Regions from separate parts of the Hymenobacter algoricola genome, predicted to be linked through region 1. Evidence: riboswitches for the same ligand, from Rfam matches in the RefSeq annotation. Region 1 holds a riboswitch; the other holds the start of a gene.

What was found. A riboswitch is a leader RNA that binds a small molecule or an ion and turns the genes downstream of it on or off. The one in region 1 is predicted to bind S-adenosylmethionine.
Region 2: another riboswitch for S-adenosylmethionine. It lies ahead of ABD842_RS03755 (O-acetylhomoserine aminocarboxypropyltransferase/cysteine synthase family protein); the one in region 1 lies ahead of ABD842_RS07980 (phosphoadenylyl-sulfate reductase).

Annotation. Positions count from the first base shown of each region.
Region 1 covers NZ_BAABDH010000024.1:28,709-44,566, reverse strand. The annotation lists gene ABD842_RS07990 (sulfate adenylyltransferase subunit 1) at 1-1,057, opposite strand, end outside; gene cysD (sulfate adenylyltransferase subunit CysD) at 1,223-2,134, opposite strand; gene ABD842_RS07980 (phosphoadenylyl-sulfate reductase) at 2,285-3,040, opposite strand; SAM riboswitch class I at 3,327-3,421, opposite strand; gene ABD842_RS07975 (lipopolysaccharide biosynthesis protein) at 3,582-5,066, opposite strand; gene ABD842_RS07970 (DUF7033 domain-containing protein) at 5,130-6,503, opposite strand; gene ABD842_RS07965 (glycosyltransferase family protein) at 6,573-7,868, opposite strand; gene pseI (pseudaminic acid synthase) at 7,872-8,915, opposite strand; gene ABD842_RS07955 (GNAT family N-acetyltransferase) at 8,928-9,500, opposite strand; gene pseG (UDP-2,4-diacetamido-2,4,6-trideoxy-beta-L-altropyranose hydrolase) at 9,532-10,539, opposite strand; gene ABD842_RS07945 (cytidylyltransferase domain-containing protein) at 10,578-11,315, opposite strand; gene pseC (UDP-4-amino-4,6-dideoxy-N-acetyl-beta-L-altrosamine transaminase) at 11,312-12,475, opposite strand; gene ABD842_RS07935 (T9SS type A sorting domain-containing protein) at 12,694-14,115, shown strand; gene ABD842_RS07930 (hypothetical protein) at 15,538-15,858, shown strand, end outside.
Region 2 covers NZ_BAABDH010000015.1:72,222-88,079, reverse strand. The annotation lists gene ABD842_RS03785 (PAS domain S-box protein) at 1-96, shown strand, start outside; gene dxs (1-deoxy-D-xylulose-5-phosphate synthase) at 253-2,193, opposite strand; gene ABD842_RS03775 (lysylphosphatidylglycerol synthase transmembrane domain-containing protein) at 2,529-3,620, shown strand; gene ABD842_RS03770 (erythromycin esterase family protein) at 3,601-6,192, opposite strand; gene ABD842_RS03765 (hypothetical protein) at 6,591-7,004, opposite strand; gene ABD842_RS03760 (LysM peptidoglycan-binding domain-containing protein) at 7,231-7,524, shown strand; SAM riboswitch class I at 7,701-7,813, shown strand; gene ABD842_RS03755 (O-acetylhomoserine aminocarboxypropyltransferase/cysteine synthase family protein) at 8,198-9,577, shown strand; gene ABD842_RS03750 (homoserine O-acetyltransferase family protein) at 9,892-10,923, shown strand; gene ABD842_RS03745 (homoserine dehydrogenase) at 10,901-12,184, shown strand; gene ABD842_RS03740 (S66 peptidase family protein) at 12,318-13,220, shown strand; gene ABD842_RS03735 (DNA/RNA non-specific endonuclease) at 13,311-14,162, opposite strand; gene ABD842_RS03730 (M28 family peptidase) at 14,309-15,337, opposite strand; gene cysS (cysteine--tRNA ligase) at 15,327-15,858, opposite strand, start outside.

The DNA.
Region 1 (15,858 bases):
GCACGTTCACCTTGTAGATGATGGCCGACACCACCGCCTTCACCACCGCCGAGTGGTGCTGGACCAGCAGCTTGCGGCCGGGCCACAGGGGCCGCTCGTCCATCCAGCACACGGTGGCTTCCAATTCTTTAGCCACGCGCACCGCGCTGCCCACCGGCACGATGGCGTCGCCGCGGCTGATGTCGAGCTCGTCGCGCAGGCGCAGGATCACGGCCTGGGGCGCGGCGGCAGCTTCCACTTCCCGCTGATCCACTTCGATGGCCTCAATCACCGACTCGCGGCCGCCGGGCAGCACGTATACCCGGTCGCCGCGGCGGTACTCCCCGCTCTGGATGCGGCCGGCGTAGCCGCGGTAGTCGGGGTAGTCGTCGGTCTGGGGCCGGATGACGAACTGCACCTGGAAGCGCGGCTCGCCACTGGTGGCTTCCTCGAAGGCCGGCACGCTTTCCAGGTGCTCGAGCAGGCTGGGGCCGGCGTACCAGGGCAGGTTTTTGGCGCGCGCCACGATGTTGTCGCCGAGCAGGGCGCTGAGCGGAATGGCCGTCACGTGGGGCAGCCGGAGCTGGTCGGCCACGGCGGCATAGTCGGCCACGATCTGGTCGAATACGGCCTCGTCGTTGCCCACCAGGTCCATCTTGTTCACGGCCAGCACGAAGTGGCGGATGCCGACCAGCGCGGCCAGCAGCGAGTGGCGGCGGGTCTGCTCCACCACGCCCTGGCGGGCATCGACCAGCACGATGGCCAGATCGGCGGTGGAGGCGCCCGTGACCATGTTGCGGGTGTACTGCACGTGGCCCGGCGCGTCGGTGATGATGAACTTGCGCCGGGGCGTGGTGAAGTACTTGTAGGCCACGTCGATGGTGATGCCCTGCTCGCGCTCGGCCCGCAGGCCGTCGGTGAGCAGGGCCAGATCCACGGTGCCGTGCACGGTAGGCCGGTTTTCCAGCGCCGCCAGCACGTCCAAGGACACGGAGTCGGAGTCGTAGAGCAGGCGGCCGATCAGCGTACTCTTGCCGTCGTCGACGCTGCCGCAGGTAATGAATCGGAGAAGGTCCATGGGTTTGGGGTCTTGGGGAGGTTGTGAAATGGTGCGTTTGCAGAACGTCATTCCGAGCTTGCCGAGGAATCTCGCGTGCTGATGGCAGGTTGGTACTTCATGATTACCACGCTGGCGAGATGCTTCGGCTTCGCTCAGCATGACGTTCTGAAAAATCTTCACCACTCAGAAATAGCCGTTGCGCTTGCGGTCTTCCATGCCGGCCTCGGAGATGTTGTCGTCGAGGCGGGTGGCGCCCCGCTCACTGACTTTGGCCAGCAGCAGATCCGCGATGATGTCGTCGATGGTGGCCGCGTCGCTCTCCACGGCGGCGGTGCAGGTCGAGTCGCCCACGGTGCGGAAGCGCACCTGGCGCTCCACGATTTCGTCGGTGTCGTCGAGGCGCAGGTGCTCGTTGAGGCCCAGCAGCTGGCCGCTGGGCAGCACCACGCAGGTGCGCGGGTGGCCGAAGTAGATGCTGGGCAGGGCAATGTTCTCGCGCTGGATGTAGCGCCACACGTCCAGCTCGGTCCAGTTCGAAATCGGGAACACGCGCACGTTTTCACCCCGCTGGATGCGGCCGTTGTAGATGTTCCAGAGCTCGGGACGCTGGCGCTTGGGGTCCCACTGCCCAAACTCGTCGCGCACCGAGAAGATGCGCTCCTTGGCCCGGGCCTTTTCCTCGTCGCGGCGGGCCCCGCCGATGCAGGCGTCGAACCCAAACTCCTCGATGGTTTCGAGCAGGGTGTAGGTTTGCAGCGGGTTGCGGCTGGGGAACTTGCCGCCCGGCTCGCGCAGGCGCTGCCGCCGGATGGTATCCTCCACGCTGCGCACGATAAGCTTTTCGCCCAGCTCGGCGGCCAGCGCGTCGCGGAAGGCCAGCACCTCGGGGAAGTTGTGGCCGGTATCGACGTGCACCAGCGGGAAGGGAAAGCGGCCGGGGCGGAAGGCCTTTTCGGCCAGGCGCGTCAGCACGATGGAGTCTTTGCCGCCCGAAAACAGCAGGGCCGGCCGCTCAAACTGGCCCGCCACTTCCCGCAGGATGTGAAGGGCTTCGGCTTCCAGCCGGTCGAGGTAATCGAAGTGCAGGATACTCATATGGTCGGGATGTCAGTATTTGATTTCCTGTCATCCTGAGGCGAAAGCCGAAGGACCTTATCACGTTGGAGCGAGTCGTTGTCACACCCATCGTTCATATCCCATAAGGTCCTTCGCAAGCGGACGCCAGATGAAGGATGACAGTCGGTTTTAGTTAGCCGTTATCGGCTCCACCTCCGGATCGGGGCTGCTGTGGGTGCCGTGCAGGCCGCATTCCTTGGCCGTCTGGTCTTCCCACCACCAGCGCCCGGCCCGGAAATCCTCGCCCGGCTTGATGGCCCGGGTGCAGGGCGCGCAGCCGATGCTCACGAAGCCCTGCTGGTGCAGCGGATTGAACGGAATGCTGTGCGCGTGCACATAGTCCCAGCACTGGGCGAAAGTCCAGTCGAACAGCGGGTGAAACTTGAGGAGCTTGTGCGTGTCGTCCCACTCCACCGCGTGCATGTCGTGCCGGTTGGCCGACTGCTCGGCGCGGATGCCGGTAAACCACGCCTGCTGCCCCTGGAGCGCCCGGTTCAGCGGCTCCACCTTGCGGATGCCGCAGCATTCTTTGCGGTTTTCCACGCTGTCGTAGAAGCTGTTGGGTCCTTTTTCGCGCAGCAGGTGCTCCACGCCGGCCGGCCGGGGAGCGTAGGTGTCGATGGGCTGGCCGTAGCGACGCAGGGTCTTGCTCCAGGTGGAGTAGGTTTCCTGGAAGTTGCGGCCCGTGTCGAGGGTGAAGACGGTAATCGGCAGGTTGTGCTCGAAGATCAGGTGGGTGATGATCTGGTCTTCGAGGCCGAAGGAAGTCGAGAAAACGGCTTGCTGGGGGAACTGCGCGGCGACGACGGCCAGCACTTCGGCCGCGGAAAGCCCGGCGAGCTGCCGGCGCAGGTCGAGGACCAGCGCCTGGGAGGCTACTTGCATAATGAAGGAAGGATGGGGCTTTTCCGGGCAGAAAAGGCCGACGACACGAAGCGCCCGGACGCCATAAGGCGGCGCAAAGCCGGGCCGGCTGTCCTGCGGGAGCCGAAAAAGAGGTGCGGGAAACTGCCTTAGCTAGCTAAGAACAGGGCACGGGCAGGAAAAAGGGCGGGGGTGAGCCGGACTAACAACACCGGCCGCCCAGCAGCATGCCCCAACATCCATGCTGTAGAGCAGAGAGGGTGGCAGTGGTGGTGCGGGGGTTGGCAGAAGTTTTCACGGCAACTTGTTTTTATATGGTCAGGACTTGGCACCGTTTCCGCGGGTTTGCGGATGGTTGCCGGCGTTTCGTCGAGCCTGTCTCTCCACGCCTCTGTATAAAAACAATCCTTTGGGGGGTAAAGAATTGGTGCTGCAAATGTAGTAGCCCGATTTTGGAACTTCCTAATTATTATTTTATCTATCTTAAAACAAGCTAGTTGAATAGAATAGGTAAGGAATTCTTGTAGCTGATAATGAATTACTTAAGGTAATACCTGATTACCTAAGGTAATAAACGTTTTTTCAGGCCGAGCAGTAAATCCCGGGCTTCGGGCACCGCATTGGTGCCCAGCACCAGCCCCGCGTACCCAATGGTCAGCACCACGGAGCGCACCAGCATGGTGACCAGAAACGAGTGGGTGAACGGTACCAGCCAGCCCGCGAAACCAGCTACGGCAGCCACGGCCATGATGAGCGGAATGCGCCGGTCGAAGGGCTGCAGGCGGTAGGAATACCACACAAACCAGGTGCGGGCCGCGTTGATGCTGACGATGGCCAGGAGCGTAGCCAGGGCCGAGCCGGTAAGGCCGTAGCGTGGAATCAGCAGCCAGTTCATAAACACCGTGCTGCCGGCCAGAAACAGGTTGAAAATCAAATCGAAGCGGTAGCGCGGCGAGGTAACGACGATGAGGCCGTTGACGCCGGTGATGCCGTCGAACAGGCGGCCGGCCAGCAGCAGCAGCACGGCGGTGGTGCCGGTGGCGTACACCGGGTTTTTGATCAGGGAGTAGATGAAGTCCAGGTTCAGCCCGATGCCCAGCGCGAGGTAGCAGCCCAGGGCCGTGTTCAGGCGGGTGGTGCGGCGGTAGAAGTCGGCCATCTTGGCCAGGTCCTGGTCTTTCCAGTACTGGGCCAGCAGCGGGAAGGCAATCTTATTGAGCGAGCGGGCCGGAATAGTCAGGGCCGTGCTGATGTTGTAGGCAATGCCGTACACGCCGGCCGCCGCCAGCCCCAGCTGCGCGCTCACCATCCACGAGTCGATGTAGCCCAGGATGCTGCCCGAGAGGCTGGAAAGCAGGGCAAAGCCGCCGAAGCGCACAATTTCGCTCACCGGCCGCACCCGCAGCGCCGCCCGGGTGGGCCGCAGGTGCAGCTCCCCGATATAGCCCAGGTAGGCCGTCAGCAGCAGCAGGATGATGCCGTAGAGCCCGATGTAGCCGAGCACGAACTCGTGAAAGTCGATATAGCCTTTGCCATACAGCAGAGCCAGTCCCACGATAAGTACCCTGAGCACAATGTCCTGCAGAAAGCCCGAAAAGGCGGTGTGGTACAGCCCTTTCAGGTAGGCATCCTGCAGGGAATAGAGCAGCGTAGACAGCGCCAGCGCACTGCCCCACCAGTAGTAGGGCACGAGCAGCGCCGCGTCTTGGGGAGCGTACCGGGCCAGCAGCAGCGGTTTGGCCAGCCCGTAGAACAGCGTGACCAGCAGAAAGCCCAGCAGGGGCAGGCCCAGCAGCAGGGGCAGAAAGCCGTGGTGGCCGGCCTCGCGGTTGCGGAAGTAGGGGAAAAAGCGGATGCCCACGCTGGCAAACCCAAAAGCGGCAAACTGCGCGTACACCGTGGCGCTGGACACCAGCAGCGTCGTCAGGCCCAACTTCTCGGGAGCCAGCAGGTGGGGCAGCACCAGGGCCGTGTTGACGAAGCCCAGCGCCAGCCCGAGGTAGGAAATAATGGTGTTGCGCAGCCCCTGCCGCTGAACGATACCCAAATCAGTTGTCAGTTATGAGTTGCCAGTTGCCGGTCATCGGTTGTGAGTTGGTAGTTACTGGTTTCAGGACTGAGCGAACTGGGAACCGGCAACTGGCAACCGGCAACAAATGTCCCGACCGTTGACGAAGGCTGTTTTGCGGCTGCGAAGGTAGTCCATGAGGACGTGGAACTGCTGCGGGCCGTTGTGAAGGTTGGCCGGGTCGAAGTTCTCGTTGTGCCAGAGTACCGTGCACACGCCCCCGAACCGCTCGATTTCCCCGAACATCGGCGTGAGGGCCGGCAGAATTTCGGTGGGGGTCAGCTGCAGGTAGTTAGGATGGTAAAGCGTGGCGTCCATCACGTTGAGCGGGATTTCGAGGAAATCAGTGACCCGATTCTGCGTGAAGTCGAACGGGTGAAACGGATGACAGTAGGAGTTACGGAAGCCGAAATGCTCGGCAAAGCCCAGGGTGGTGTCGTATTGGAGGCCTGCCGCGGCAAGAGCAGATGGCGTAAGGCGCGGCTCCCAGCTCAGGTAGTGAAACCGGTTGCCAAGGGCCCCAACGGGAAGCTGCTGCGCTTCCTGCCGCAAGTCGTTAGCTCGCCGGGCAGTACCCAAGCTTCCGTGGACACCTATTTCCGCCCCGTCCGCCGCTAACTTTTCTATCCGGACTTTTAAGTCAGGGGTCAGCCGGTAGTCGGCATTGGGCGTGCCGTTGGTGGGCTGATGATTGAGGAGGAAGAAGAACGTACTTTTCGCGCCGTATTCCGCCACTATCTGCTGCACCAGCGCCAGGTTGTCCCAGGCGTCGGAGCGGGTGCAGTGCTGCCACAGCTGCCGACCGAAACCCGGCGCGTCGAGTCGCTTTAAGGCCCGTTTGGCGGGCGCTTTCCAGGCGCTGTACAGGTTGTCGATATCGTGGGTGATGAAGGCCGCAAAAGGGGCATCAGCCGCCCAGCGGCGCAGTTGACACGGTTGGCCGCTGACGTGCTCCACGGCCGTTTTCAGCAGGTCGAAATAGTAGTTGACCACGGGCACCGCCACGAAGCCGTAGCGGTGCTGCACGCTGGCCGCGAAGGGAAAGCGGCCGTGCCGGTCCCGCTCGTCGCAGTGGTATTCCTGCCAGCCGCTGAGCAGGTAGAAAGCTGCGGAAATGATATCGGCGTGGATGTGGGCGCGGCCATCGGGCAATAGCTCCAGCAGCGGCTGGTCGGCGGCCGGGCCGAAGAAGAAGGGAATTGGGTGGCCCAGCCAGTCCCGCCAGACCGGCTCGGGCGGGTAAAGGTTGATCTGGCTGAAAAACTGCCCGGCAGCTTCCGCTACCTGAATCTGCGCGTCCCGGTAGCCTATCGAAACAGTGGGCACGTCGGCGTAGGCCTGACGGAAATGCCGGAGCACGTAGGTCAGTCGGGTTTCGGCGGTAACGGGCGCGGTGGCGGACAGGGGCGGCAGCATGGTGCAAAGTAAGGTTCTGGCGCCGGTTGCGTTCCGGCGATGGTTCCCGCAGAGGACGCAGAGTTGTTCCTACGGAGTGGGGTTCAACCATTCGTCCAGCAACCGTAATGCCCGCTGCTGGCTGTGGCCTTCGTCGGGGGTGCCGAGCGTAGCGTTGTAGTAGGCGGCGCGGCGGTAGTGCTCCGCGGGCTTGTGGTGCTGGTACTGGCGCAGCAGGGCCGTTAGCCCGGGCAGGGAGTGGGCGCGGTCCACGAGGCCGTGGGCCGCGTAGCCGTAGTAGTCGTCGGCAATGCCGTGGGTGCCGAAGCGGTAGTAGAGGCTGACTACGTTCAGCAGGGTGGCCTCAAGGTGGGTGCTGGTGTCGGCAGCAATCAGGGCGTCCTGCTGGCCCAGAAACTCGAATACGTTTTGCTGCCGGGCATCGGAAACCAGCAACTGCGGATGGTGTTGGCGCAGAAAGCGGAAGTCGCGCCGGTCGCCGGGGTGGGGGCGGAAGGTGAAGGTGAGGTCGGGAAAATCCCGGAACAGGTGGTCTACGACGGCGGCAATGGCAGCGGTGGCATCGAGCGAGTTGCACGCTATTCCCACGCGCTGCACGGTGGGATTCAGGTTCTTTTTGGCCAGAAAAGCATCGGCTTTGGGCATGCCCACCAGCTCCACCCGGCCGGGTACGGGGCCGCACTGCCGGTACTTGTCCAGCGCGTCCTGGCCTTCGAGCAGGCTCAGATCGAAGCCCAGCGGCGGAAAGTTGGTGCTCACGCTGGCGTGCTGCACGTAGGCCGTGGGCACCCCGCAGGCCCGGGCGGCCAGCAGCAGGGCCCGGCTGTCGTCGTTGTGGTCGTTGGCGAAGATGATGGCCCGGGGCCGGTAGTGGCGCAGGGCCCGCCCGTACACCTCGTAGTAGCCGACGGCGTTGAAAATCAGGTCGAAAAACCGCCAGGCCCGCCGGCCCTCGGTGTGCAGCAAGCCCAGCAGTACCAACGGAAACTGCCAGTAGTATAATAGCTTGCGCCGCAGCGAAAGTCGGTTGACGGCCGCGTTGTAGCGCCCGATTTCCTTGCTTTGCCCCGCCACCAGCACGCTGTCGGCCCGGGCCGTGCGGATGAACTGCAGCGCCTCGTAGTTATTCTGGCTCACCACGTACAGCCACACCGCGCCCCGCAGTGGCTCGGGGTTGCGGATGGGCCGGAACACGTTGCCAACGAGCCGCAGGGCCGCGTAGCCGACAACTTTGGCGAGCCGGCGCAGGGGGCTGGTGGGTGAAATAGGACTCAGTACCGGCTCGGGCAACGAGAAAAACAGGTCAGTGAACCGCAGTTGGAGCTGGTTGCGGATGCGGGCCACGAAGACAGCTTCAGAGCTCATTGGCTACAGGGCATCCCAGGTCAGCGGCTTGCCGGCGCTCAAGCTTTGGCGGGCAGGCTTGCCGAGGAGCTGATCGAAATAGCGGGGAGGCAACCCGTCGCCGGGGCGCACTACCCGCAGGTTTTCTTTGGTGAAGAGCTGACCAGCCGCAATATCCTGAGCTACATACAATGAGCGTTTATAGAGGCGGCTGTTTTCTTCGGCTCGCTGAACGCCATACTGGATCTGCCCCAAGGCCTGCCAGGCCCGCTCGGTTTCGGCCACGAGAGAAGCTACCTCTGCTGGCTCCAAGGAAAAGGCAGAATCCACCCCGCCATCGGCGCGACGAAGTGTTACGTGCTTTTCTATCACGCTTGCGCCCAGTGCCACAGCCGCTACGGCCACTCCCACGCCCATGGTATGGTCGGAGAGGCCAATAACGCAATCTGCATAAAGCTGCACCAAATGGGGAATAGTGCGCAGATTCGTGTTTTGGGGCGTAGCAGGGTAGGTGCTGGTGCATTTGAGCAGAGTCAGATCGTGGCAGCCCGCCTCGCGCAGAATTGCTACGCCCTCCGCCACTTCGGCCAGCGTACTGGCACCAGTACTCATGATGACGGGTTTGCCGGTGGCCGCCACCCGCCGCAGCAGGGGCCAGTCGGTATTCTCAAACGACGCAATCTTGTAGGCCGGCACGTCCAGCGTTTCCAGAAAATCCACTGCTGATTCATCGAATGGCGAACTGAAAGCAAGCATGCCGTGCGCTTTGGCGCGCTCGAACAGCGGCTTATGCCACTCCCAGGGCGTGTGGGCCTCTTGGTACAGATCGTGTAGCTCACGGCCATACCAGAGAGAGTTAGGATCTTCAATGCGGTGCACACCGGGCAGCGTCATGGTGTCGGCCGTGTAAGTCTGCAGCTTAATGGCGTGCGCACCGGCAGCGGCCATGGCATCGACAATGGCCAAACCGCGACTCAAGTCCTGGTTGTGGTTGCCACTAAGCTCAGCAATGATAAAAGGGGGCTGGTCGGGGCCGACAAGGCGGCCGCCAATGGAGTGAGTAGCCATGAAAAAGAAAACTTAAGCGCGCTCAGGAAAGAATGCTGGGTTGAAACAGGCTACCAGAATCCGGTCCACGGGCTGGTTATCGACCAGGTAATGCCCTTTCAGCCGGCCTTCCTCCACCCAGCCAGCGCGGGTGTAGGCTTTAAAGGAACTCTGGTTGGTTTCGAACATCCCACCGAACAGCTTACGAATACCAAACTCCTCGAAGGCAATGGCATTGCCCAGTCGAATGGCGTCAATAGCCAGCCCTTGGCCATGAAAGCGCCGGTCCCCGATGAGCACGACCAGATCAGAAATTTTGTGGTCATGGTTGATGGGGCCCAACTTGATGGTACCAATGCACGCATTCGTTTCCCGACCAATAATGGCGAAAACGTAGGAAGTGCCCGCCTGGATGCCCTGGTTGATGTTCTGCAGCAGCGATTCGCGGGAGTGAGTCTGGCGGGAATTGGTGTAGAAACGCATTAGTTCGTCATCCTGAAACCAGCTCAGGAACGAAGCATCGATATCGGAGGGCTTGAGGCTGCGCAGCACTAGCCGCGCGGAGGCGTAGGCTTTGCTGAGCGGAACCAGATCTGTTTCTTCCATACCGGTAAAGATAACCGAGTCTCAGGCATAATCAGCCCTGGCGCAGCAATGCAAACTCCGCTTGCAGCTTCTGGGGCATTAACTGCTGCACGTAGGGCTGGCGGGGTTCGTGGGCCAGCGCCTGCAGGCCCCGGGTCAGCGCTTCCTGAAGGGCCGCGTCGGAAAGGGCAGTGAAGCTGCCAAGTGAATGCGCTTGCTGGTGTTGATGCACGTAGTTCGCCAAGGGCTGCTGGTTTAGGGCATAATAGCCGGTGAGGGCAGCCTTGCCCAAGACCAAACTCTCAATCAAGATGGTGCTGGCGGGGCAAATGATGGCATCGTACTGCTGCAAGAGCGTCACCATTTCGCTGGCCGAAGCACTCTGGTAAAACCGGCGCTGCGTGGTCGAAGCCGCCACCAATTGCTGCAGGGAGTCGGCGTGCTCATTCGCGCTACCGGTCAGTACCCCTACTTCCCGCAGGGCTGGCAGCGCCAGCAGAATCGTCAGGCAGCGGCGGGTAAGCTGCAGCGGATCGGCGCCACCAAAGCAGAGCAGTACTCGCTCAATGGCGGCAGGTTGCTCAGGCAGGCGGAAGTTGGCTAGAAACGGCGGCCGCAGCAACGAATATTCCGGCCCCAGGCAGAAGCGGGTAGTGGCAGCGACCTGGTACATCGACGAGGTGATACCGGGCGAGTGGTTGATGATAAGGTCAACGGCCATGGGCCAAGCCCGTAGATCGTCGATGGCCGCCAGCTGGCAGCCGCTGGCAGCCAATGTTTGCTGGTAGCTGGTAGCAAAGCTATAGCCATCCAGAACTACCACATCCGTAGGCAGGAGCAGGGGCCGCAGATAGTCAGCCTCCGCAGTCGGAGTCTGTGCCGGTAGCTCCCACAGCTTTACCCGCGCGTGCTGAACCAGCTTGCGTACGGCGGCCGACGGTTCCTGAATAGCCATCCAGCATTCGCCCACCGAGTGTACAATTTCGGCCAGTGCCAGCGAGCGTATCACGTGGCCTAACCCGATGGTTGCATTGCCGTCGGCCCGGAAGAGTATGCGCATGCAGTGGTTAGGATAACAGGCGAATGAGTGACTAGCCTTTACGTTGTAAAATCATACTTTTTCTGCTCGGTGGCGGCATTTATGGCTACCAACTCGGGGTGTTGCTCCAGTAGCCTGATCAACTCATCCGTCGCTAGGGTATCGGCGTGATATTGCTCTAGCAGCACTTTCAGCAAGGCAAAATCCTCGACCGTATCCAGCGTAACGCGGTAGAGGCTGGCATCTGCGGCCCGCACGACCTGCTCAATCTCAACCAAGCCGGAGCGGTTCTGGTGGATGTAGGGGGTAACGTGTTCCCGGTCGGAGGCACTACGCGCGTGGTGCTGCGCCTCAGCCAGGAGCTGGAAAGAAAATACTTCAAAATCGAGCCCGCGGGGGTAAGTGCGCTGGATTCCATTGGAAATATACTGCTGCGGATTGGCCGCCGTCACATACTGGTCGACCGCCGAGCGAATGAGAGACCCATCAATAAGGGGGCAGTCGGAGGTAACACGCACGATGGTGTCGAGCTGGAACTGCACGGCAGTTTCGTAATAGCGGCTTAGGACATCCTCCCCGTCTCCGCGGTAGCAGGCTACGCCAAGCTGAGTGGCGGCTTGCTCAATGGCATCATCCTCAGGCAAGCGGGTGGTAGCAATAACCACTGGCAGGCCGCTGGCCCGTAGCCGCCTGATATGGTATTCGAGCATGCTGATACCGCGGGCCGTCCGCAATACTTTGCCCGGCAGGCGGGTGCTGCCCATACGGGCCTGCGTGATGATACCAACCTTGCTCATGCTACGAATTCCAGAATGCAGTCGATAACGTACTGCTGCTCGTCGTCCGTGAGAGCCGGAAACATCGGAATGCTCAGGCAATGGTCGTAGTAAGCCTCGGCATGGGGAAAGTCGCCCTGTTGCCAGCCTAACTGCTGATAGTAAGGCATGGTATGCACCGGAATATAGTGTACTTGGGCAAAAATCTGCCGAGTACGCAGGAAGTCGTACAGACCTTTGCGGTCTTCTACCTGGAGCACGTACAGGTGATAGGCATTGCCCGGCGTGGTGGCTAGCAGGCGTATGGCCGCCACTTTGGCAAAGGCTTGGTCGTAACGGGCCGCGAGCTGCCGGCGGCGGGCCAGCCCGGCCTCGGCGCGCCCGAGCTGGCTGATACCCAGGGCCGTCAGGATATCAGAAATACGGTAGTTATAGCCCAGTGTCTGCATTTCCATGTACCAGCCACCGTCGTGGCGGTGCATCTTAGCCGGGTCCTTCGTGATCCCGTGGGAGCGGAGCAGCAGCAATTTTTCGTAGAGGTCGGGCCGGTTGGTGGTAATCATGCCGCCTTCACCGGTGGCAATATGTTTGACGGGGTGGAAGGAGAAGATGGCCAGATCTGCCAGCTGCCCGTTGCCGCACCGTTGCCGCTGCCCGGTACTATCCTGAAAAAAGCCGCCCGGGGAATGACAGGCGTCCTCGATAATCCAGAGCCCGAACTCGTCCGCTAGCTTGCGCGCTTCCTCCAGGTCGACCGGCAGGCCGGCAAAATCAACGGGAATCAGCCCGTGGAAGTAGCCTTTGGGGTGGCTTTCCAGCAGCTTGCGCACCAGCCGCAGATCGATTAGGGCAGTGGCCGGATCAATATCGGCAAAGTGCACTTCGCCGCCGCAATACCGCACGCAGTTGGCGGAAGCAGCAAAGGTGATAGGTGTGGTAATAACGCGCTGGCCAGGCTGTACTCCCAGGGCCAGGGCGCACAGGTGCAGCGCGGCAGTGCCGTTGCTGACGGCTACGGCGTGTTGCGCCCCGATATAGGCGGCAAATTTCTCTTCAAACTCCAAGACCTTGGGACCCTGAGTCAGGAAATCGGAGCGTAGCGTTTCCGCGACTACCTGAATATCCTCATCAGTAATGTGCTGACGGCCATATGGAATAGGGTGAGCGGGTTGAAAAGGCATTCACAGACCTGAAGAAATGAAAGAAAGGGTGCTGGGGCAACGCTGGTAAAATACCTGTATTGACCGCGCAAATATAGTGGCCGCGGCTCCTGCACCACGCAGAAACCAAGCAGCTAAACAACCGCAGAATCTTTTAAATGGTTACTTTTGCTCTAGTAGCTGCCAAGTTGCCCTATCTCCTCTGCTTATTCTAAACGTTTACCTTTCAGTCATTTAGTATGAAAAACCTGTTTACTGGCCTAACAACTCTCTTTTTTCTGGTATCCAGCCCCTTGTACGCGCAGCGGGAAAACCAAAACTGGTTCTTTGGCAACAACGCCGCGCTGAGCTTTGCCGGCAGCACACCCGCTCCGCTAACTGGTAGCAGCATGGTTACCTACGAAGCGGCTGCCTCAGTTTCGGACCCAACCGGCACCACTTTGTTCTACACCAACAGTGACAAAGTGTGGAATCGGAACCACCAGCTGATGACTAATGGGCAAGGTATAGGCGGGCAGGAAACCGCCACCCAGGGAGCAGTCATCGTGCGCCATCCGGGCAATGCTTCACACTACTTCCTGTTTGCTGTGGATGGGTGCGACAACCAGCTGCTGGGCGGACTTAAGTATTCGCTGATTGACATGACGCAGCAAGGTGGGCTGGGTAGCGTAGTTTCAAAGGCTAATCAGCTTTCCACCGTATCACTAACGGAGAAGCTGACCGCCGTACGCCATGCTAATGGTACCGACACCTGGATTATCGTTCATGGCTGGCAGACCAACGCCTTCTTCTCTTACCTTCTTTCCGCCACCGGGATTAGCTCTACTCCGGTTGTAACCAACATTGGCTCCATTCATAGCGGTGGAGGAGGTGCCCTGGGCAATGCAAATGCGGTGGGCTACATGAAAGCTTCGCCAGATGGCAGCAAACTGGCCCTAGCCCAGCGCGACGGTCGCTTCGAGCTTTTTAGTTTCAACACGGCCACTGGCCAGCTTTCAAACAACGTTGCTCTGATTCAGGATTATCGAAGCTATGGTGTGGAGTTTTCCCCGGATGGGTCACGCCTGTATGGTACCACGCTGGATGGCAACTCAATTTACCAGTTCAACCTGTTGGCGGGCTCCGCTTCAGCCATTGTAGCGTCGGCCACGAGGGTGGGAGGGACAACAAACCCTATCAATTACGCTGGCGCGTTGCAGCTAGGACCAGACGGCAAAATTTACCTGGCTGTATACAACAGCTCCACGTTGGGAATAATCAATGCCCCCAACGCCTTGGGTTCGGCTTGTGCTTACAGTAATGCGGGGCCTAGTCTGGGGGGCAAATTAAGCCAACTGGGTTTGCCTAACTTTCCCAATGCATTTGTCTCCATTGTATCGGCTGCCAATTCGTCTGTTGCGCTAAACCAGCAGGCTGAGTTGTACCCTAACCCCGCGCAATTCCAGACTACTCTTGTTTTGCCGGATGCCATGATTCGGCAGAATGTGACGGTAACGCTAACTGATGCCCTGGGGAAAAAGGTTGTGGACTACACCTTGCGAGCCTCTCAGAATGATAAAAAAGCTCTGACCATACCTGTTTCCGGGTTAGCCAAAGGGCTCTACACAGTGCGCATCAGCGGGACCATGGGCGTGGTCATGAAGCAACTGGTTGTCGAATAACAACTCCTGGTTCATAAAAGCGAAGGCTTCGTAGCAATACGAGGCCTTTTTTTATGGTTGCCACAAGGTGGAACAGCGCGCTACTACACTTGCGTGGCAAGCTGTGGAAAGATAGTAATCAATGACATGGATTAATATGATATTCATTGTAGTTGGCAAAGCCCCTGGATTACCCTTAAATTTGGACGGGCAACTGCCGCTACGCCAGGTGGTAGTTAAGTGATTAGAGAAAGAAGGCTTATGAAGCAATGGTTTACTCTGTGCTGCTGCTTGCTCTCTTTCACGGCTTTCGCTCAGCGTGAGAGCCAAAACTGGTACTTCGGGACCGGCGCCGGCGTGAGCTTCGCAGGTGGTACGCCTCGGGCTATACTCGGAGGTGCCAGAGTAGGATACGAGGCCGCTGCTACAGTTTCTGACGCGGCGGGCAACTTGCAATTCTACACCAACAGCGTTGACGTCTGGAACCGGGACCATCAGGTGATGGTGAACGGTCACAACCTCGGTGGCCACGAGTCCACCACGCAGGGCGTTGTCGTTGTGCCGCATCCCGGTAAGGCCGGACAGTACTTTTTGTTTATTGTAGATGGCTGCGATAATAAACTGGCCGGCGGCTTAAAGTACGCCCTCATTGACCTGACCCGGCAGAATAACTTAGGGGAAGTAGTTTCCCGGGATAATCAGTTGTCAGCCGTTTCCCTGACGGAAAAAGTAACGGCTGTGCGGCATGCCAATGGTTATGACTTTTGGGTGATAGTACATGGGTGGGAAACCAATACCTTCTATTCATATCTGGTGTCGGGGGCTGGGGTTGCCACCAATCCAGTTGTAACGAATATCGGTTCGGTACACAAAGGCGGTAGCGGGGCCTTTTTCAATGCCAATGCCGTCGGATACATGAAGGCCTCAGCCGATGGCAGTAGACTGGCAGTAGCCAAGCGGGACAGTAACTTTGAACTCTTCGACTTTGATATTGCTACCGGGGAATTTTCGCACTATGTAGCCCTGCCGCAGTTTTATCGTAGCTACGGCGTTGAATTTTCGCCTGATGGCTCCCGGCTGTATGGTACTACTCTGAATGGTAATAATATATACCAGTTTAACCTGTTGGCCGGGTCAGATGCTGCCATTGCCGCCTCGGCTACTGTAGTGGGAACCAGCCCTAAGAATGCCTACATGGGGGCATTGCAGACTGGTCCTGATGGTAAAATATATGCTGCTCTCTTTAACCACGATTTTTTAGGAGCTATTGACGCCCCCAATGCCCTGGGTCAGGCCTGCTTATATCATAACTACGGCGTTAATTTAGGTGCTAGCATCTGCCAACTGGGGCTACCTAACTTTCCGAACGCATTTCCTGTCAACGAATGGCGAGGCATCGTAAACACTGCCTACACGGAAGCCGGTAACTGGAGCAAAAAGACGGTGCCCGCCGCCAATGATGATGTATTCATTCCGGCCGGGGCCGCCCGGATGCCCGTCCTCACGGCCGCTGCCGCCGCCCGCAAGTTTACCGTGGAAGCCGGCGCCACGATGACCGACAACGGGGCGCTGACAGTGCTGGGCGACTTGATAAACCACGGAACATTCGGCGGTACGGGTACTCTGCGCAGCTCCGGGGCCGGCCCGCACCGGGTGGGCGGCACGCTGCTTCGCATCGGGAGCCTCACGGCCGGCCCCGCCGCCACCATCCGGCTGACCGGCCCCGTACAGGTGCAGCACGTGTTGCGGCTCGATGGCAACCTA
Region 2 (15,858 bases), on a different contig from region 1:
GATCTGGTCGATCAGGCGGTGGATCAGCTGGAGAACCTCAACGTGCAGATGACCCGGGAGCTCCATCAGCTGCGCGCACTGGTGGACGGGGAGTAGGCGTCAGCGTCAAAAGATCCGCAGTCTATTATTCAGGCCCTGAACGCCAGCAATCCAGGATAATTGGTTTGCTCTGAGCCGCCAGGTCGCCCAAGGCTATAAAGCAAAAAGCCCCGCCGGACAAATCCGGCGGGGCTTTTTAATACTTAAATCAAGTTACCGAATCACCGTTTCCACGGCAGCCTTAACGGCCACCTTACCGCTCAGTGCCCGCACGGCGGCGGCGATACCGGCGGCGTCGAAGCCGCACTCCTTATACAGCTCATCCTGGGTGCCGTGCTCTACTACCCGGTCGGGGATGCCGAGGCGGGTGACGGGCAGGGCATAGCCGTGGTCGGCCATAAACTCCAGCACCGCGGCGCCGAAGCCGCCGGGCAGGCAGCCGTCTTCCACGGTCACAATGGCCTTGTACTTGCTGCACACGGCGGCCAGCATTTCCTCATCCAGGGGCTTGCAGAAGCGCATGTCGAAATGGCCGGCGCTGAGGCCTTCGGCGGCCAGCTGGGCGGTGGCCTTCACGGCGTAATTGCCGATGTGACCGATGCTGAGGATAGCCACGTCGTCGCCCTGGCGTACCACGCGGCCGGTGCCCACGGCAATTTTCTTGAATGGCAGCCGCCACTCGGGCATCACACCTTCCCCGCGGGGGTAGCGGATGCTGAACGGGCCCATGTCGGGCAGCTGGGCCGTGTACATCAGGTTGCGCAGCTCCTCCTCGTTCATCGGGGCGGCCACCACCATATTCGGGATGCAGCGCATGTAAGCCAGGTCGTAGCAGCCGTGGTGGGTGGGGCCGTCGGCCCCGGCAAAACCGGCCCGGTCGAGGCAGAACACCACGTTCAGATTTTGCAGGGCCACGTCGTGCAGCACTTGGTCGTAGGCGCGCTGCATGAACGAGGAGTAGATATTGCAGAACGGCACCAGCCCCTGGGTGGCCAGGCCGGCGGAGAATACCACGGCGTGCTGCTCGGCAATGCCCACGTCGAAGGCGCGGTCGGGCAGGGCCTCCATCATGATGTTCAGCGACGAGCCCGACGGCATTGCCGGCGTCACGCCCATCACCTTAGCGTTCTGCTCCGCCAGCTCCACCATCGTGTGGCCGAACACATCCTGGTACTTGGGCGCCTGGGGCTTGTCGTGGTGCTTTTGGTAAATCTCGCCGGTGATTTTGTCGAACAGGCCCGGGGCGTGCCACAGCGTCTGGTCCTTCTCGGCCAGGGCGTAGCCTTTGCCCTTCACCGTCACGCAGTGCAGGATTTTGGGCCCCGGGATGCTTTTCAGATCATTCAGGATAGTGACCAGGTGCTGCACGTCGTGACCATCCACGGGACCGAAGTAGCGGAACTTGAGGGCCTCAAACAGATTGCTCTGCTTCATCAGCGTGGCCTTCATGGCCGCCTCCACCTTGCGGGCCACCTGCTGGGGGTTGGGGCCAAACTTGCTGAGCTTGCCCAGCACGTTCCACAGCTCGTCGCGCACCTTGTTGTAGGTGCGGGAAGTGGTGATGTCGGTCAGGTATTCCTTGAGCGCGCCCACGTTGGGGTCGATGCTCATACAGTTGTCGTTGAGGATAACCAGCAGGTTGGAGTTGGCTACGCCGGCATGGTTGAGGGCTTCAAAAGCCATCCCCGCCGTCATGGCGCCGTCGCCGATAACGGCGATGTGCTGTCGGTCCAGCTCGCCCTTGTAGTCCGACGCTACGGCCATGCCCAGGGCGGCGCCGATGCTGGTGGAGCTGTGGCCCACGCCGAAGGCGTCGTACTCACTTTCGCTGCGCTTGGGGAAGCCCGACATGCCGCCGTAGCGGCGGTTGGTGGGAAACCGGTCGCGGCGGCCGGTCAGGATCTTGTGGCCGTAAGCCTGGTGGCCCACATCCCACACCAGCTGGTCGTAGGGTGTCTTGAACACGTAGTGCAGCGCCACCGACAGCTCGACCACGCCGAGCGAAGCCCCGAAATGGCCGCCGTAGATGGATACGGTATCAACGATAAACTGCCGCAGCTCCTGGCTGAGTTGAACCAACTGGTCCTGGCTGAGCTTCTTGAGGTCGTCGGGCGAGTCAATGGCCGCCAGCAGTTCACCGGGTTCAACAATCATCTTCGAATGGGGCAAGGGGGAATTGTAGCAGGGCAACAAGCGAGTAGCTCAAAAGGTTAGTCCGATTCGGGCTGGGTCGCGGGGCTGGCAAAGTTACGATTTTTCCGGGCGGGCGGTTGTGGCGCGCCCGGCATACTGCCGCCGGCGCCGAGTGCTGCCCCGGGTTAGTTTCTTGCCAGCGGCCAGCCCGCCGGGCTCCACAGGGGCAGCAGCAGCCGTTCTGGCAATCCGGGGTGGCGGCCCGCGGGAGCCGGGGGCCGCGGGGCTTAGCGCGGCCTTGATAGCGCCGGGGTGAATAATGCCTACTTTTGCGCCGGCCCACCTCTCCCCTGCCCATGCCGCTTACCCAGCAGAACAATCAGGAAAAACAGCTGCTTCACAAGCTTCGCCCGTCGCGCATCGTGCTGCCGGTACTGATTGGCCTGAGCGTGGTGGGCTTCATGTTCTGGCGCAGCTACCAGCCCGGCGACCTGGCCCCGCTGGGCCACGCCAAGCTACACTGGCTGCTGCTGATGGTGCTGGTGCTGCTGGCCCGCGACCTGGGCTACGTGTACCGCATCCGCCACATTGCCGAGCGGGAGCTGACCTGGCGGGCCAGCCTCGACGTGATTATGCTCTGGGAATTTGCCTCCTGCGTGCTGCCCTCGGCCGCCGGCGGCACCTCGGTAGCGCCGTTTCTGCTGAATAAGGAAGGTATCAGCCTGGGCAAGTCGCTGGCGTACGTGATGGTGACGGCCCTGCTCGACAACCTCTACTACGTCATTGCCGTGCCGCTGGTGGTGCTGCTGGCCGGCGACGCGCTCTACCCGCACGAGGTGCTGCAGGGCGGCCTGATTACTACTCTGCGCGTCGCGTTTATCGTCAGCTACCTGGTCGTGACGGTATACGCGGCCCTGATGGTGTACGCCCTGTTTATCAACCCCGTGGCGGTGAAGCGGCTGCTGGTGCGGCTGTTTTCGCTGCCGGTGCTGCGGCGCTGGCGCTCCAAGGCCTACCAGCACGGCAACGAGATGGTGTGGGCCTCGGCCCAGCTGCGCGGCAACGGCGCGCTCTACTGGTTCCGGGCCTGCGCTTCAACGGCCTTCGTCTGGACGGCCCGCTACGCCGTTATCGGCTGCATTATTGCCGCCTTTGTGGACGTCAGCGCCGGCGAATTTGCCCTGATCTTCGGCCGCAACCTCACCTACAAAGTCATTCTGCTGATTGCCATTACGCCGGGCGGGGCGGGCATTGCCGAGGGCGCGTTTCCCACTTTCTTCGGTAAGTTCATCGGCACGCCCACCATGACCAACTTCATCGTGCTGCTCTACCGCATCGTCACGTACTACCTGTACCTGGTGCTGGGCGCCTACTTTTTGCCCCGCTGGATTACCCGGGTGTTCGGACAGCACCAGCCGGCCACCGAGGCTACGGCTGCTTTGCGTTGAGCGTGGGCGCAGGCTCCGCCGGGGCGGGGCGCTGGTAGGTTTGCCAGAACGCCGGGCGGTGCTTCACATAGTTCAGCTGGTAGGTTTCACTGCCCGCGAACCGGGGGTCCAGCTCCGGATTCGCGGGCAGCGGCAGCGTACCGGCCGGCAGCACCGAGAAGTGCTCCTCGCAGAATTTCTGGTTGAAGAAGGGCCGCTTCCCCAGTACCCGGCCCGCACTGATGCCCTGTGCCGCGCTGGTGGCCACGTAGTAGCGGCCGGTGGCAGCCTTCTGGTAGGTCACCACGTGCGAAGTCCGCGAATCGGTCAGGACGCTGGCGTACAGCCGGGCCGTTAGATTCTGACGGCCGTAGTATTTGTGGGCCGTGGCATTCATCTGCACGGTGTCGCCCTGCCACAGGGCTTCGTAGCGCACCACCGCGTGGTCCTGCTGGCGGACGTACACGCGGCCGGAGTAGCCGGCCTCCAGGTAGGTGCCGGTAGTGCGGTGGTTGGCCCGCTTCGCGGCGAAGCTGATCAGGTAGGTCGTTTCGTCGCCCTGCTGCAGCACGCTGTCCAGGCGCAGCACGAATTTGCCCAGGGTCCGGCTTTTAAACAGGGGCGAGATGCGCACCGGGTCGGCGGCGGCGGAGTAGAAGCCCTGCCCGCTTTCGGCCAGGTCGAACGGGCCCAGCGGAGTCGGACTCTGCACCAGCACGTTGGTTTCCTGCACCCGGTGTTTCTGAGTAGGCCCCATCATCAGGAATCCGCCCCCAAAGTGCCGGTAGCCCGCCGGCTCGAAAATCTGGCTTACGTACTCCACCGCGTGCCGCAGCGTGTCGAAGTTGCTGATCTGCCGGCGCGTGTAGACCTGCGCCACGTAGTCGTTCTGCTCGTAGTTGGCCGGGGCCGCCGCCAGCACTCTCTTCATGATTTTGCGCGGATTCAACGATTCCCCGCTCACCCGCACGTCGCCCAGCGCGTAGGCCTGCGGCGTGAGCACCACCGCCAGCGGACCAGCTGCCACGGCAACGTTGACCATCCCGTAGCCCACGCTCGACACCTGGAGCGTAGCTCCCGTAGCGGTACGGGGCACGGCCAGCGCGAAATTACCCTGCGCATCGGCCATCACGCCCAGGCCCAACGCGGGCAGGGCCACCGAGGCAAAGGGCACGGCCGCGCGGGTTTTGCGGTCCGTTACCCGGCCCCGCACGGTCAGGTTGCCGGCGGCCGGCGCGGCCCGGCGCAGCACCAGGCCGGGCGTAGCACCGGCCGGCACTTTACCCGCGGCGGCCCGGGCTACCTGCCCGGCCGAATCGGGCACGGCTACCAGTTCGGCGGCCGGCCGCGTCCGGAGACGGGGCGGGCGGGTGGTTTTCAGAAACAGGATGCCATCCACGACCTGCGCCCACTCCGCTACCAGTGGGGTATATTCCATGATGGAGTAGGCCGAAAAGCGGCGGCTGCCGTAGTTCTGCTTCAGGTTCAGGAACAGATATTCCGCCCCCAGGCTGTCGAGGCGGGCCTCCATGCTGCCAACGGGCGGAGCGGCAATGGGCTGGCTGGCTTCGCCCACGGCCGCGTAGCTGCCCCCGGCGGTAGCCGTACCCAGAATGTAGGCCTGGGCGCCCAGGGCCTTTTTCACGTGCCAGCCCATGGGCCGGAACTGCTGAATCTCCGCGTTGTCGATCAGCTGCATCTGGTTGGCAAAATGGGCCGTGGCACCCCAGCAAATCACTTTTTCCTGGGGGTGCTGGCGCAGGTACCACAGCAGATTGTCGGCCATCTGCGCGTCGCGGGGGTTGTTGTCGCGGGCCTGGAAGGTTCGGTGGTCTTTCACCGCGGGGTCGTTCTGCACGTAGTCGCGGGCCATGGTCTGCAGGCTGCGCAGGGTCTGGCGCCACTGCTCGGCGGCGGCCCGGCGGGCGGGCGTGGTGCCCGCGCCCGCCAGCAGGCGGTCGGCCAGCTTCACGTTCCGCTCCCACTCGCCCAGGGTGTGGCCGGCCGGGAAGCCGTTGAAATGCTGCATAAAGCCCAGCACCTCGTCCAGATAGTCGTAGTTGATGGCGGCGCTGGCTTTCTGCGACTCCAGAAAAACCTCCAGATCGTCGACCAGCTCCTCGCCGTAGGCGCCCGTCAGCTGGGAGTCGAAGCCCGTTACGCGCAGCTTGCGGGCCGCAATGAGGTCTTCCACGGGCTGAAATTCCTGGGTGGCGGTCCAGATACCGAACACGCTGTTGCCCAGCGCTTCCGAAGCCGACACGCCCGCATCGAGCTGCTGCTGGGCCTTGTTCACCTCGTAGAAGCCGCTCTCGAAAGCCAGGGTAGTAAAGCCCATGCGCTGCTGCAGAAAGCGCACGAGCCGGGCCTTGGCCTCAAACACGTTGCCCTCGCCGTGGCTGGGCTCACCCAGCAGCACCACCCGGGCCGAGCCGATTTCCCGGGTTAAAAATTCCAGATCGGCGAAGCTGGTATCGGCGGTGCTGATGCTGCGGATGGGGTGCACCACCAGTGCAGCAGTGGTGGTTTGGGCTGGCGCGGCAAGGCTGGCGCAAAGCAGGCCGGCCGTCAGCAGACGGGTAAAAAGAGCCATTGGGTAATGATCGAGGTAAGCAGGATAAGAATGCGGCAAGCTAACGGCTTTCTCCGAAACCAGCCAGACCCGCCCAGTCCTAATTGCTTACTGATGTTACGCAGCGTGAGGCGGGTTGTCGGCTGTGAGAAGTTAGGAGTCAGGACAGGAGTTAGGAGTTGGAAGCGTAGGAGTTGAGGGAGCAGGCAAAAGAGGAAGGAACGAAACGGGTGCCAAAGCAGACGCACCTTGAATCTGCAACCTGCTCTGATTCTGCCTTCCAGCTTCTGCCTTCTAGCTCCTCAAACAGGGTTTCAGTAATGCCGCGCGTAACATCAGTTACTTATTCAGAAACAAAAAGCCCTTTCGCACGGGGCGAAAGGGCTTTCAGCAGTTTGGTTGATTCTGGGGCCAGAGCCTTATTCGGCTTCCAGCATCATGGAGGAGCCGTCGGCACCTTTCAGGGTGATTTTCTTCTCCGTCAGGTTGGTCACGTCGAAGGCCATGCTGGTGGTGCCGCCGTCGGGCGTGAGGGTGATTTTCTTGCCGGGCTGGTCGAACACGTACTTGCCCTGCATAGTCTGAGCGGACGAAGTCATGTTGAAGGTTCCATTGGCGAAGAAGCGCAGCTCGGTATCCTCGTCGGCATCGGTCTGGGCTACTTTGTCGCCGGTGGCGGTGGTTTCCTTGTCGGTTTTCCACACTTTGCTTTCGGTGCCGTAGAGCATGTTGGTTTCGCCGACCTTATCGGGCTGGCTGCAGCTAGAGACGAACAGGGCTACGAGCAGCAGCAGGCTGGCCAGGTAGTGCAGGGGAGTGGTGGCGCGGTTCATGGAAAGGGGGTGTGAGGGTTGAAAAGAGGGGAGAAGTCAGCATCAATGACCCCAGGCATAGCCTTGGGCCGGCGTTTCTTACGGCAAGCGGGGAAAAGAGTTAAGGCCCTATATTCTCTTTCTGTTCGCGGCAACCTAATCAGTAGCGGGGCGTAAGAACGCCTGAAACCGTGAGGCTTAGGCCACTACGAATCTTCTCTCCATTCACCCTAACCGACACACAACCATGGGACTGTTCGATTTCCTCAGCAATAAAGGCGAAGAAAAACCCGTTGAAGCGCCCAAGCCCGCCGCTGCCGGGGGCACCGACTTCTTCGGTACCAAAGATGGCGCCGCCAAGCCCGCGGCCGCCGGCAGCACCTACACCGTAGCCAGCGGCGACTCGCTGTCGAAAATTGCCAAAAACCACTACGGCGACGCTGCCAAGTGGCACCAGATTTACGATGCCAACAAAGCCACCATCGGCGCCAACCCCGACCATATCGAAGTAGGCCAGGTCCTGACACTGCCGACGCTGTAGGTCTTTTCCCGGCCCTGATTCCTGCCAAAAACGCTGCTCCGGCCCGGAGCAGCGTTTTTTTGTGCCCCAGAGAAAAAGACGGAAAACTTTTCCCCGGATTTGCGCTTCTCAATTCCGGGTGTACATTTGCACCTACCAATCCGGTACTCCCCCGCTAACGGTGGGGCGATTTTCAGACTTTATGCAGAAGTGGCGAGAGAACAGGCTCCGTGACCCACTGGCAACCTTCGGTAAAGCGAAAGGTGCCAATTCCTGCCCGACCGGCCCAGGCCCGCGGGACAGATAAGTTGAGTGCCATGAAAAATTCCCCCTCCTCCGCCCTTCCGAACCCTTCCCCTCTGGCTGCTGCGCGGCAAGCCAGCCGGCCGATGGGTTTCCGCAGTTCTGCTGCGCTGGCCCTTGCGGCCCCCCAGGCCGCCCGCATGCGAATGGGCTGTTGTTGCGCGTGTTGTTGCTAGCCTGAGTCTGGCCTAGCGTCCCCTCCCTTTTTTCTTTTTACGGCTTACCCTGCATCCGGCAGCCACTTTTTGTGCGCTTCCCGCGGGGTCCCGGCTGGCTCCTGACCCCGCTTTTCAGCCGCAGGGCCGCGCCTGGCCCGGTCCCGTGGGAGTCTTGGCTCCCGGCTCAAATCCTGTCTTTTCTTTCCGTAATCCTTCTTAACCTCCGAACCAGTATGTCCACGCCAGCCCATCACTTCGAAACGCTGCAGCTCCACGCCGGTCAGCAGCCCGACCCCACTACCGGCGCCCGCGCCGTACCGCTGTACCAGACCACGTCCTACGTGTTCAAGAACGCTGAGCACGGGGCCAACCTGTTTGCCCTGAAGGAGTTCGGCAACATCTACACCCGCCTGATGAACCCGACGACCGACGTGTTTGAGCAGCGCGTGGCGGCCCTGGAAGGCGGCGTGGCAGCCCTGGCTACCAGCTCGGGGCAGGCGGCCCAGTTCATTGCCCTGAACAACATCCTGCAGGCCGGCGACAACTTCGTGAGTACGGCCTTCCTCTACGGCGGCACCTACAACCAGTTTAAGGTAGCATTCAAGCGCCTGGGCATCGAGGCACGCTTTGCCGACGGCGACAACCCGGCCTCCTTCGAGGCGCTGCTTGACGACAACACCAAGGCCATCTACCTCGAAACCATCGGCAACCCAAGCTACAGCATCCCCGACTTCGAGCGGATTGCGGCCATTGCCAACAAGCACGACCTGCCGCTGATTGTGGACAACACGTTCGGGGCGGGCGGCTACCTGTTCCGGCCCCTGGAGCACGGGGCCCACATCGTGGTGGAGTCGGCCACGAAGTGGATTGGCGGCCACGGCACCAGCGTGGGCGGCGTGATTGTGGATGGCGGCACGTACGACTTCGGCAACGGCAAGTTTCCGCAGTTCACCGAGCCTTCCGAAGGCTACCACGGCCTCGTATTCAACGACGTATTCGGCAAGGGCGGGCCGTTCGGCAACATTGCCTTCATCATCCGGGCCCGGGTGGAAGGGCTGCGCGACTTTGGCCCCGCCATCAGCCCGTTCAACTCGTTTCAGCTGCTGATCGGCCTCGAAACGCTGAGCCTGCGGGTGGAGCGGACGGTGGAAAACGCCCTGCGCGTGGCCACCTGGCTGGAGCAGCACCCGCAGGTGGAAAGCGTGAACTATCCGGGGTTGAAAAGCAGCCCTTACCACGGCCTGGCCCAGAAATACCTGAAGCGCGGCTTTGGCGGCGTGCTCAGCTTCCAGCTCAAAGGCAGCAAGGAAACGGCTACGCGCTTCATCGACAACCTGAAGCTGGTGAGTCATCTGGCCAACGTGGGCGACGCCAAGACGCTCATCATTCAGCCCTCGGCCACCACCCACCAGCAGCTCTCCGAAGCCGAGCAGCTGGCCGCCGGCGTCACCCCGACCTCCTTGCGGCTGTCGGTGGGCATCGAGCATTTCGACGATATCCGGGCGGATCTGGCCCAGGCTTTTGAGGCCGTGCGCAACGCCGCTACGCCGGACGAATCGGGCAGCACGCTGCTGCAGCCCGAGGTAGAACACGCTGCTCCGCTGGAAGTCTAGAGAGAGGAAACCGGCGGCAGCTTTTTTAGCGCAGGCGGAAGCCGCCGCCTTTTCCGGTCGGAGCAGCTTGGGGCGCGGGCGGGTCGTTTTGTTGTGAGAGAGGAGACGGCCTGCCCAAACCCACAATAGCCCGGGTTGAGCCGGCATTCTAGCTGGTTCAGCCCGTGCGCTATTGTAGTAGTTTGAAAACCCAGAATTGAAACCTGAGAAAATAGAACTCAGAGCTCAGAGTCTGGCCTGAAACGCCTGAACTGCGGGCATTGGTCCAGGTGCTCAGCTCTAAAATCTAAGCTTTAAGTGCCAAACAAGAATATATGAACAGCTCCCAGGTATTTGCCCTGCCCACGCCCCTGTCGCTGGAAAGCGGCGCGGTGCTGCCGACGGTGCGGGTAGCCTACCACACCGCGGGCACGCTGAATGCCGCCCGCGACAACATTATCTGGGTGTGCCACGCCCTGACGGCCAACGCCGACGTGCTCAGCTGGTGGCCCGGCCTGTTCGGCCCCGGCGGCCATTTCGACCCCGCCGACTGGTTTATCGTGTGCGCCAACATTCTGGGCTCCTGCTACGGCTCTACCGGTCCGCTCACGCCGGTAGCAGCCGGCGCCGAGCCACTCTACCAGGAGTTTCCGCTGGTGACCATCCGCGACATGGTGGCCGTCCACGAGCAGCTGCGGCAGCAGCTGGGCCTGGCCAAGATTCACACCCTGATTGGCGGCTCGCTGGGCGGGCAGCAGGCGCTGGAGTGGGCCGTGCAGCAGCCCGCCGTGTTCGACCACCTGGTGCTGCTGGCTACCAGCGCCCAGCATTCGCCCTGGGGCATTGCCTTCAACGAGGCCCAGCGGCTGGCCATCTTCGCCGACCCAACCTACTTTTCGGCTACGCCGGACGGGGGAAAGGCCGGGCTGCAGGCGGCCCGGGCCGTGGCCCTGCTCAGCTACCGCAGCTACGACGCCTACGCCGGTAGCCAGGCTGAGCCGGATGGGGAGCGGCTCACCGATTTCCGGGCCAGCTCCTACCAGCAGTACCAGGGCGCCAAGCTCGTGGCCCGCTTCGACGCCTACAGCTACGTGGCCCTGAGCCGGGCCATGGACTCGCACAACGTGGGCCGCGGCCGCGGGGGCGTCGAAACGGCCCTGCGCCACATCCGGGCCCGCACCCTGGTTATCGGCATCAGCTCCGACGTGCTGTTTCCGCCCGCCGAGCAGCAGCTGCTGGCCCGCCACATTGGCGGCGCCCGGTACGCCGAAATGGCTTCCGGCTTCGGCCACGACGGCTTCCTGATTGAAACCGCCCAAATCACTCATCTTCTCGAACGATTCTATGTCCAGTCCTTCGTCCGGTAATTCCGGCTCTACATTAGCGCCAACCCACCCCGCGCCGCTGCGCGTGGGCCTGATCGGGTTTGGCTGCGTGGGCCAGGGAATCTACGACATCCTCCTGCGCCTGCCCGAGTTCGGGGCCGAAGTGCGGCGCATTGCCGTCAAGAACCCCGACAAGGTCCGGTCGTTGCCCGCCGAGCACTTCACCTACCACGCCGATGAGCTACTGGCCGACCCCGCGCTGGACGTGCTGGTGGAGGTAATCGACGATGCGGAGGAGGCGTTTCGGCTCGTGAGCACGGCCCTGCGCCGGGGCCGGCGGGTGGTGACGGCCAACAAGGCCATGGTCGCGCGCCACCTGCCCGAGCTGGTGGCCCTGCAGCAAACCCACGGCGGCACCCTGCTCTACGAGGCGGCCGTCTGCGGCAGCATCCCCGTCATTCGTACCCTGGACGCGTATTTCGGGCAGGAGCCGCTGCGCAGCGTGAGCGGCATCTTCAACGGCTCGTCGAACTACGTGCTGACCCGCATGGGCGCCGAGGGCTCCGACTACGCCCCGGCTTTGGCCGAAGCCCAGGCTAAAGGCTTCGCCGAAACCGACCCCACGCTCGACATGGCCGCTTTCGACCCACGCTCCAAGGCCGTCATCTTGGCGGCCCACGCCTACGGCGTACTGCTGAGGCCGGAGCAGGTGCTGAACCTGGGCATTGAGCACATCGGCGCCACCGACATTGCCTACGCGGGCCTGGAGGGCCAGAAGATAAAGGTGGTAGCCGGCCTCTACCTACTGCCCGACGGCCAGCTGACGGTGCTCGTAACCCCGCAGTTCGTGGGCCGCGAGTCGCCGCTGTACGCCGTAGACGACGAGTTCAACGGCGTTATCATCGAGGCTGAGTTTGCCGGCACCCAGTTTCTGCGGGGCCGGGGCGCGGGCGGCCACCCCACCGGCTCGGCCGTGCTGGCCGATCTGGCGGCCCTGCGCGGCGACTTCCGCTACGCCTACGCCAAGCTGCAGGCCACGCCCCTGGTCTACACCACCGATCTGGAGCTGGAAATCTACCTCCGCACCGACAACGAGCTACTGCTCGACCAGCTCGGCTTCACCGACATCACCGAAGAGGCCGACGAGGACGGCTATATCGTGGGCTTCGTACCGCTCGACGCCCTGCTGCAGCACCGCGACGCGCTGCGCAAAGCCGGCGCCTTCGTGGCCCGTACCGGCAACGTACGGCCGGCCACGGCAGCCCTGGACGAGAAGCAGGGGTTGGAAGAAATCAGCCGCTGATGTAACTATACTTTCTAAAGTGGTACCAAAGGTCCTGCTGAAAACCCGGCCAGATGCTGCGTGGGACTCAGCAGGACCGTTGCAGTAGCCCCCGACTTTGTTGCGTAAGTTCGCGGCTGCTAACTGCTGCCGTATGCCCACTACTCCTCCCGCGCTCCGCGCCGGCGACCAGGTCGCCATTGTCAGTACCGCCCGCAAGGTTTCGGCAGAAGAAGTGGCCGCGGCCGTCGATATCCTCACGGGCTGGGGGCTGACGGTGGTTTTGGGCGAGTCAATTACTGCCGAGCACCACCAGTTTGCCGGCTCCGACGCGCTGCGGGCCCGCGACTTTCAGCACCAGCTCGATGCACCCGAAATCCGCGCTGTCCTGTGCGCCCGCGGCGGCTACGGCACCACCCGCATCATCGACCGGCTCGATTTCTCCGGCTTTGCCCGGCAGCCCAAATGGATTGCCGGCTTCAGCGATATTACTACCCTCAACTGCCATCTGCTGGCTCTGGGCCACGAAAGCATCCACGGCGTGATGCCGCTGCTCTTCAACCAGACCGGGGGCGAAGCAGCGCTGGAAAGCCTGCGCCGGGCCCTGTTTGGCGAGCTGGTGGAGTATGCCGCCCCACCGCACGCGCTGAACCGCCCCGGCTCCGCTACCGGCGAGCTGGTAGGCGGCAACCTGTCGTTGCTGCAGAACCTGACCGGCACGGCCTCCGACTGCCCTACCACCGGCCGCATCCTGTTTCTGGAAGACATCGACGAGTACCTCTACAATATCGACCGGATGCTGGTGCACCTGGACCGCACCGGCAAGCTCCGCGACCTGGCCGGCCTGCTCGTGGGCCACTTCACCGACCCCCACGACAACGCCGTGCCCTTCGGCCAGACGGCCTACGAAATCATCGATACCTACGCCCGCCAGTACGACTTCCCGGTGGCTTATCATTTCCCGGTAGGGCACGAGCCCCAGAATATGGCCTTGATGTGCGGGCGGGTGGCGCGAATGGTAGTGGATGCTGCAGGCACGCGGGTGGAGTATGCGTAAGCTGCCCGAAACTACCTGGCGCTACGCGCCTAGCGCACCACTTTCACCCAGCCGCGAAACTACTGCTGGGTGGAAGTGCTTGAGCCTAACTTACTGGGTCGGGCCGGTATCCACCCGGGCTTCCACGGCTTTCTGCGCCGCGACGGGCACGGCCGACAGCAGGTCGTAACCCGTGGCGGCCTCCAGGGCGTCGACGGTGGTGCGGTAGCCCCCCCAGGCGGGGTCGAGGGCGTTGTCGTTGGGGGTATCTACGGCAATGACGCGGGTCGAGGCACTCACCCGGCCGGCATCCTGCCGGCCCTCGGGCAGCACCACAATAACTTTCCAGATATGGGCGGGTACGGCTACGCGGCCATGGTCGAGCGTGGTTTTAGCCCCGTTTGCGCCCACGCCGCCCGTGCCGTAGCTACCCATGATGACGTACAGCTCATTGCCCGCCCCGGCCAGCGTGCGGCAGTACTCCTCCAGGCCGGCCCAGGTCTGCTGGTTGTTGCGCGGGGCCTGGGGCACCATGTTGGTCATCAGAAACGTCGCCGAGTTGTCGGCCACGGTGGCCGTGCGGTCGGCGCTGGGGCAGTTGTGGCCCCGGTCGAAGCCGGAGCCCACGTAGCTGCCGGCCGCCACCTGGTACCAGCCCGCGGGCAGGCTGGCATCGGCCCGGAAGTCGTCCTGGCGGGGAGCCGGGCCAAGCCAGGCCGGAGCCAGGTGCCAGCTCACCCAGTTCGGAATGCCCTTGTCGCGGTGGTAAGCCAGGATGTACTGGGGTTTAGCCAGCAGGTAGTTGGCCGGTACTGCTTCGTCGGCTACGGCTCCGCTGGGGTTGCCCATAGCCAGGTGGCCGTCGATGGCCGGAGTAGCCGGGGCTACTTCGTCGCGGGAGCAGGCGGCAGCCAGCGCCCCCAGCACCGCAAGGCGGCCGGTAATGTTGAGAAAGCGCAACATGAGGCAAGTAGGATTTGCCAACGCCGCCAGGAGCAGGCGTTGGCAGTGAGACAAAGGGCAGGGCACGAAAAAACACTGCCTGCGCCTGGCAAGCAGTGTTTTAAATTATCGAAGCAGGACTAAAGAGCAAAAAACCGGACTGTTAGTTACTCGCCGTAAATCGTCTGCAGCACCGTCTGGCCCACGGCTTTGAGCGTGCGTTTGTCGATGACGCTCATGTTGTCCTGGGTGGTGTGGTGGTAGGCGGGAAACTCGCCGGCGGGCGAAAAGTCGATGATGTCGATGGTGCGCACCCCGGCCCGGTTGGTGTACACGTGGTCGTCGTCGATGCCGGGGCTGTCCTGGAAGATGAAGTAGTCGGAATAGCCGATCTGGGAGGCCGTGTTCCACACTTTATCCACCACGTCGCGGGCACTTTCGCGCGACTGGCCCTCACGGCTGAACCGGGCGCCCTTGGCTCCCACCATATCCAGCAGAATGCCGTAGCTGGGCTTGTAGTTGGCGGGCAGCATGTGCGCGGCCCAGTACTGCGAGCCCAGGCACCAGCTTTCCTTGCCCTGGGCAGCCAGCTGGTTGGTCAGCTCACCCTGGGTCGAGGAATCGTAGCCGTAGTCCTCGGCATCAAACAGGATGAAGTCGACGCCGACGGCGGGCTGCAGGCTGTCGGGCTGCAGAGCCAGCAGGCGGGCCATTTCCAGGGCCACGCCCACGCCGCTGGCCCCGTCGCAGGCGCCGTCGATGGGCGCGTTCTTGCGCACGGGGTCCTTGTCGCCGAACGGGCGGGTATCCCAGTGGGTGAAGATGGCAATGCGGCGGGCCGCGGTGGGTGCAAACCGGGCCAAGATGTTGCGGGAGCGCAGCAGCTTGCCATCGAAGGCCATGGCCTCAAACGGCTGCTCCTGCACGCTCAGCCCGAAGCTTTTGAACTTCTGAATCACCCAGTCGCCGGTGGCTACGTGGGCCCTGGAGTTGGGCACGCGGGGCCCGAAAGCCACCTGCCTGGCCGTGTAGGCGTAGGCCGAGTCGGCGCTGAAGGCCGGGGCCACGGGCAGCTTGGCTTCCTCCGCAGCGGAGGTATCGGGCGTGTCGGCCGTCTTGGTTGTATCGTCGCCGCAGCCGGTGGCCAGCAGCAGGGCAGCCAGCGCGGAGGCCAGCCAGATCCGGTTATTCTTCATACGCCCAGTCGATGCCGGTTTTAAGGTCTTTGATAATAATGCCCTGCCCCTTGAGGGCGGCCCGGATCTGGTCTACTTTGTCGTAGGCCTTGGCCGTTTTGGCTTCCTGATAAAACTCCAGGGTGAGGGCCAGCAGGTCTTCGGCGTTGGCCCGGGGCTCGTCGGCCAGGCCCAGCACGTCCACCACCAGCGTGCGGTAGGCGGTAGTGGCTTCGGCCAGGGCAGTCGGGCTCACGGCGGCCAGCAAAGTCAGGTTGGCAAAGAAGCCGTTGAACTTGCGCAGCAGGTTAAACAGGCTGGCCATGGCCTTGGCCGTGTTCAGGTCATCGTTGAGGCCCGCGAATACGTCGGCTACGAGCTTGCGCAGCTCCGCGTCGGCGGCGCTGGTATCGGCAGCCTGCTCGGTGCCTTCGGGCAGGCGCAGCTTGTCGAGCAGGCGCAGGCCGTTCATCAGCTTGCGGTAGCCTTTGCGGGCGGCCTGCAGCGCGTCGTCGGAAATGTCGATGGGGCTGCGGTAGTGG